2 regions of the Barrientosiimonas humi genome follow, and region 1 is predicted to be linked to the other one. Evidence: riboswitches for the same ligand, from Rfam matches in the RefSeq annotation. Region 1 holds a riboswitch; the other holds the start of a gene.

Region 1 (3,203 bases):
AGGGCGAGGTCATCGTGATCGGGTCGGTCGCCGCGCACGTGTCGTACGAGGGTGGCGGCGGCTATGTCGCGGCCAAGCACGCGGTGCGCGCGATGGTCGGCTCGCTGCGGCTGGAGATGTTCGACCAGCCGGTGCGCGTGTGCGAGATCGACCCGGGGATGGTGGCCTCCGACGAGTTCGCGCTGGTGCGCTTCCACGGCGACGCCGAGAAGGCCGCCGCGGTCTACGCCGGTGTGGTCGACCCGCTGACCCAGGAGGACATCGCCGAGTGCGTGGCGTTCGTCGCCACCCGCCCCAAGCACGTCAACATCGACTCGATGGTGGTGCGCCCGCGCGCGCAGGCGGCGCAGCACAAGATCCACCGGGTGTCGCCCTGAGAAGGCAGTTCACGCCGGTCCGCGCGATCGGGGCACCGTCTGCGGGGCCTGGCGCGAGGCCCGGCCGCGAACTGCCTTCGCGCAGCGACGCTCAGAAGTACCAGGGGAACGGGGACCAGTCGGGGTCGCGCTTCTGCAGGAACTGGTCGCGTCCCTCGACGGCCTCGTCGGTCATGTACGCCAGCCGCGTCGCCTCGCCCGCGAACACCTGCTGCCCCATCAGGCCGTCGTCGGTGAGGTTGAACGCGAACTTCAGCATCCGCTGCGCCTGCGGGCTCTTGCCCATGATCTCGCGGGCGACCTGCAGCGCCTCGGCCTCGAGCTCGGCGTGGTCGGCGACGATGTTGACCGCGCCCATCCGGTGCATGTCCTCGGCGGTGTACGTCCGCCCCAGGAAGAAGATCTCGCGGGCGAACTTCTGGCCCACCATCTTGGCGAGGTAGGCCGAGCCGTAGCCCGCGTCGAACGAGCCCACGTCGGCGTCGGTCTGCTTGAACCGGGCGTGCTCGCGGCTCGCGATCGTCAGGTCGCACACGACGTGCAGGCTGTGCCCGCCGCCGGCCGCCCACCCGGGCACGACCGCGACGACGACCTTGGGCATGGTGCGGATCAGCCGCTGCACCTCCAGGACGTGCAGCCGCCCGCCCTCGGCCTTGACCCGTCGCTCGTCGACGGACTCGGCGGTGTCGCCGTCGGCGTACTGATAGCCGCTGCGCCCGCGGATGCGCTGGTCACCGCCGGAGCAGAACGACCACTTGCCGGCCGCGCCGGTGCCCTCGGGGCCGGGCCCGTTGCCGGTGAGCAGCACGCAGCCGACGTCGGGGGTGCGCCGCGCGTGGTCGAGCACGCGATAGAGCTCGTCGACGGTGTGCGGCCGGAACGCGTTGAGCACCTCGGGCCGGTCGAACGCCACCCGCACGCACCCCACGTCGACCGCGCGGTGGTAGGTGATGTCGGTGAGGTCCTCGAACCCGGGCACGGGCGCCCAGTCGTCGGGCCGGAACGGGTTGGCGGTGGTCTGCTCGCTCACCTGCGTGATGTTAGGCGTACGTCCGTCGCGGCTCACCCAGCGGACGGTGCCGGACACGGCGGCGCCGGGTCGGTTAACGTGGCGCGCGCAACATCCATCAAGACCGGCTGAGGGACAGGCCCGTTGACGCCGGGGCAGCCTTCCGCGAGGCAACTCGCGGAAAAGGTGCCAAGTCCTGCGGCGGCCCTCGGGCCAGCCGGAAGATGGAGCGTCGCAGACGTCTGACCAGGCGCCGGTGACGCGCAGCCTCCGGTCCGCATGGCTGGCCACCTGTGACCAGGAGGACACCATGACTGACATCTCCCGCCTCACCCGCGGACTCACCACCGGCATCAACGCCGACCCCACCCACGGCGCCGTCGTGCCGCCGCTGCACCTCACGAGCACCTTCAGCTTCAGCGGGTTCGGCGAGTGCGGGCAGTATGACTACACCCGCTCGGGCAACCCCACCCGCGACCTCCTCGGCGAGGCGCTGGCCACGCTCGAGGGCGGGTTCGGCGGCACCATCACCTCGACCGGGATGTCCGCGATCGCGCTGTGCACGACCGCGCTGCTCGCGCCCGGCGACACGATCGTCGTGCCGCACGACTGTTACGGCGGCAGCTGGCGACTGTTCGACTCGCTGTCGACGAAGGGCCAGTTCCGTTGTCGCACAGTGGATCTCACCGATCCTGACGCGCTCGCCGAGGCGCTGCGCGAGCGCCCGAAGGTGGTGTGGGTCGAGACGCCGTCCAACCCGCTGCTGCGCCTCACCGACGTGCGCGCGGTGGCCGACGCCGCCCACGCGGCCGGCGCGCTCGTGGTCGCCGACAACACGTTCCTGTCGCCGCTGCTGCAGCGACCGATCGAGCTGGGCGCCGACGTGGTCGTGCACTCGACGACGAAGTACATCAACGGGCACAGCGACGTCGTCGGCGGCGCGGTCGTGGCGGCCACGCCCGAGCTGCACGAGGAGCTGGCCTACTGGGGCAACGTGCTCGGCGTCACCGGCAGCCCGTTCGACTCCTACCTCGCGCTGCGCGGGCTGCGCACCCTGCACGTGCGGCTGCGCGCTCACCAGGACAACGCCCGCGCCCTCGTCGACGCCGCGCTCGACCACCCGGCCGTCGCGCGGGTGCACTACCCCGGGCTCGCCGACCACCCGGGCCACGACATCGCCGCGCGGCAGCAGGACGGCTTCGGCGCGATGCTGTCGGTCGAGCTGCGCGGCGGGGAGGAGGCGGTGCGCGCGTTCGTCGACGGGCTGCACTGCTTCACCCTGGCCGAGTCGCTCGGCGGCACCGAGAGCCTGGTCGCCCACCCCGCCACGATGACCCACGCGTCGATGAGTCCCGAGGCGCGCGCGGTCGCCGGCATCGGCGACGGGCTGCTGCGCTTCTCGGTGGGCATCGAGGCCCCGGAGGACCTGGTCGCCGACCTGCGCGCCGCGCTCGACCGCGCGGAGGCGCGCACCCCCGTGGCCGTCTGAGGTGGTCGGCCCGGGTTCCTAGACTCGGGTCATGCCGATCCCGGAGTACGTCGCCGACCTGCGCGAGCACGTCGGCACCCGACTGCTGTGGTTGCCGGGGACGTCGGCGTACGTCCTGCGCCAGGTCGACGGGCGCCAGCAGGTGCTGCTGGTGCGCCGCTCCGACAACGGCCTGTGGACGCCCGTCACCGGGATCTGCGACCCGGGCGAGGAGCCCGACGTCACCGCCGAGCGCGAGGTGCTCGAGGAGACGTGCGTGCAGGTCGAGGTCGAGCGGCTGCTCGCCGTGTCGTCGCTGATCCCGATGGAGTACCCCAACGGCGACCGC
Region 2 (3,203 bases), 820 kb from region 1:
TCGGCAGGGGGGTTCGACGCTGAAGTCACGAGCAACCTTCCGTCACGGGGCGGCGCCGTCTGGGCACCACGAGACACCGCCGGTCGGCGGCGCCCGAGTTGTTGGGGGTGGAGCGGGCCTCGCGGTCTGGGATCAATGTTCGCCTGATCGGGGACCTGATGAACGCTGATCTCCTGAACGCTCCACGACCATTATAAAACGACGCACGGGACGTTCTTTCCAACCGCCCACGCCGTGGCGTTGTTCCACCGTCTCCGGCGGCGGGTCGGGCGGCCCCCGAGCCCGACGTACGCCGGTGCCGGCTCGCCCCTCGGCGGCACCTCGGTCAGTCGGCGGCGTCGGCCTTGACCGCGAGCACCGGGCAGGCGGCGTCGAGCAGGATGCGCTGGGCGTTGGAGCCGAGGATCAGCTTGCCGACCGGGGTGCGCCGGCGCAGCCCGATGACGATGAGGTCGACGCCCTCCTTCTCGGAGACCGCGATGATGTCTTCGGCCGGGTCCTTCTTGTGCTCGATGGGGCGGCGCTCGACCTGCACGCCGGACTGCTCGGCCTCGGCGACGACGGCGTCGAGCTCGGACGACTGGCCGCCGCCGGAGTCCAGCACGATGAGCTGGGTGGACATCCGCCGCGCCTCGTCGACGGCGCGGGTCAGGGCGGCGCGCCCCTCGGCGGTCGGGACGAATCCCACGAGCACGGTCATCTCGAGCCTCCTGCGCTGCGGCGTCTCCGGGGCGTCGGCGCCACCGGTGCGGCTGACGCTACCCGACGCGGCGGTGGTGGCGGGAGGCCAATCGGGCGAGCTGGCCGGAGACGAGATCGGCGACCTGGTCGACCTCGACGAGGAACCCGTCGTGGCCGTGCGCCGACTCGATGACGGCGGCCGGACGGCGCCCGTGCGCGGCGGCCAGCTGCTGGGAGAGCTCCAGCGGGAAGAGCCGGTCGCTGTCGACCCCGGCCACCACGAGGTCGCCGGTGTAGCGGCGCAGCACCTTGGCGATGCCGCCGCGCCCGCGGCCGATGTCGTGGGTCGCCATCGCGCGGGTGAGCGTGACGTAGCTCCCGGCGTCGAACCGGGCGGACAGCTTGCGGGCGTGGTGGTCCAGGTAGCTCTCGACCGCGAACCGCCCGCCGCGCATCGGGTCCTCCCCCGGCTGCGGCGAGCGCCCGAAGCGCTCCTCGAGCTCCGGCGCGCTGCGGTAGGTCGTGTGGGCGATGCGGCGCGCGAGCCCGAGGCCCTGGTCGGGCGAGACGCCGCTGCGGTGGTAGTCGCCGCCCCGCCAGTCGGGGTCCTGCTCGATGGCCAGCGTCTGCGCCTGGCCCCAGGCGATCTGGTCGGCCGTCGCGGCGCCGCACGCGGCGACGACGGCGGCGGCGCGGGTGCGGTCGGGATAGGTCGCGACCCACTCGGCCGCGCGCATCCCGCCCATCGAGCCGCCGATGACCAGCGCCCAGGCGGGGATGCCGAGCAGGTCGGCGACCAGCGCCTCGACCCGGACCTGGTCGCGGATCGTGACCTCGGGGAACCGCGAGCCCCACGGCTGCCCGTCGGCGGCCTCGGTGGCGGGCCCGGTGGTGCCGCGGCAGCCGCCCAGCACGTTGGTGGCCACGACGAACCAGCGGTCGGTGTCGATGGCGGCGCCGGGTCCGACGAGCCCGGGCCACCAGCCAGCCGTCGGCTGCCCCGGACCGGGTGGGCCGACGACGTGGGTGTCGCCGGTGAGGGCGTGCTCGACCAGGACCGCGTTGCTGCCGTCGGGGGCGAGCGTGCCCCAGGTCTGGACCGCCACGACCACGTCGGGCAGCAGCCCCCCGGTCTCCAGCGGCACCGAACCCACGCGCAGCCCGAACGCGTCGGGGTTGGTGCCCGCACCGAGCGGGACCCAGCACTCCGGGCGGCGGCCGTAGGCCGGGCGCGTCAGCGGGCGGTGTCGGTCCTGCAGCGTCATCGGCCTCGCTCCCGGTCAGGGGGCTCGCACCTGTCGCTGCCCCGCGCTTGTCGACGGCGTCGCCGACCTTGTCCTCACCCGGGGCACCCCACCGCGGTGGAGGGTTGCCGCTCAGCCAGCCGGGGCTTGTCGCTGAGACTCTTGACGCGACCGACGCTAGCACCGGGCCGAGCGGTCAGACCGCCGCCTCTCGCGTCGTGGGACACAGGTCGAGCGGCCGCATCCCGTGGGTCACGACCTGCATCAGCAGCCTTGCCATGCGGTAGTCGGGGTCGGCCTCCAGGGCGCGGTCGAGCGCGACCAGCGCGAGCGCTCCCCCGCCGTGCGTCCAGCACCAGTACGCCAGCAGCGTGGCCGGAGCCGGCACCATCGGCTCCGGCGCGGAGCGCACCAGCTCGCGCAGCCGCTCGGTGACGCGGGTGACCTCGGCAGGGGTGAGCACCCGGTCGTCGAACGGCACGGCGCCCGCCCGGCGGATCGCCCGCGTGAGGTCGGGGAACAGGCCGGGCACCGTCATCGGCGTCATCGCCAGCCAGCCCATCAGGTGGTCGCGCAGGTTCCGCTCGCGCAGCGTCATCAGCACCGTGCCGAGGTCGCCGACGGGCAGGTCGCGCACCCTCGGCGCGTCGAGCGAGGGGTCGAGCACCCGGGCGAGCGCCGCGGGGTAGTCGCCCCAGACGTACGGGTTGGGGCAGGCGAGCCGTCTCGCCGCCTGCGCCGACCGCTCGAGCGCGTCGAGCAGCGCTTCCCCACCGGCGGGGCCGACGTGGTCGGGGTCGAGGTCGGGATCGTCGCGATCGTCGTCGGGCTCGCCCCACTCCGCCGCCCACGCGTCGTCCCAGTCGTCGCACAGGTCGTCGTCGGCCGTGGCCTCGGCCCAGTCGGCGAAGCGGTCGTCGAGGTCGTCGAGCTCGCCCTCCTCGTGCGGGCCGAGCACGCGGGTCTGGACCCACTGCGCGACCGCGCCCGGGCGCAGCGGAGCCGGGCGCAGCGAGCGCACCAGGTCCTCGCGCTCGGCCGCGGGCGTGCGCTCCCCCAGCACGTGGTCGGCGACGGCGGGGATGCGGTCGGCGGCGGGCACCGCCTGCCACACCTCGCGCGGGCAGCGGCCGCCGCACCGGCAGTCGTCGATGCACCACTGCGCGGGCCGGTCGCCCTCGGCGGGGCGCACCAGCACGACGTGGTTGACGGGGTTCGCCGCCCGCAGCGCCTCGGCCGCCTCGTCGGCGACGGCCGCGACATCGGGGGCGGCGGAGA

What was found. Region 1 has a riboswitch for S-adenosylmethionine ahead of metB (cystathionine gamma-synthase). Riboswitches for the same ligand answer to the same signal wherever they lie in the genome.
Region 2: linked by a shared signal. The riboswitch ahead of metX (homoserine O-acetyltransferase MetX) and the one ahead of metB (cystathionine gamma-synthase) in region 1 are both predicted to bind S-adenosylmethionine.

Annotation. Positions count from the first base shown of each region.
Region 1 is NZ_VFOK01000001.1:133,968-137,170, forward strand. It holds gene FB554_RS00655 (SDR family NAD(P)-dependent oxidoreductase) at 1-377, shown strand, start outside; gene FB554_RS00660 (1,4-dihydroxy-2-naphthoyl-CoA synthase) at 469-1,407, opposite strand; SAM riboswitch class I at 1,499-1,617, shown strand; gene metB (cystathionine gamma-synthase) at 1,697-2,875, shown strand; gene FB554_RS00670 (NUDIX hydrolase) at 2,907-3,203, shown strand, end outside.
Region 2 is NZ_VFOK01000001.1:954,754-957,956, reverse strand. It holds gene FB554_RS04520 (RNA polymerase sigma factor) at 1-77, opposite strand, end outside; gene FB554_RS04515 (universal stress protein) at 326-700, opposite strand; gene metX (homoserine O-acetyltransferase MetX) at 759-1,946, opposite strand; SAM riboswitch class IV at 1,985-2,093, opposite strand; gene FB554_RS04505 (DUF4192 domain-containing protein) at 2,122-3,203, opposite strand, start outside.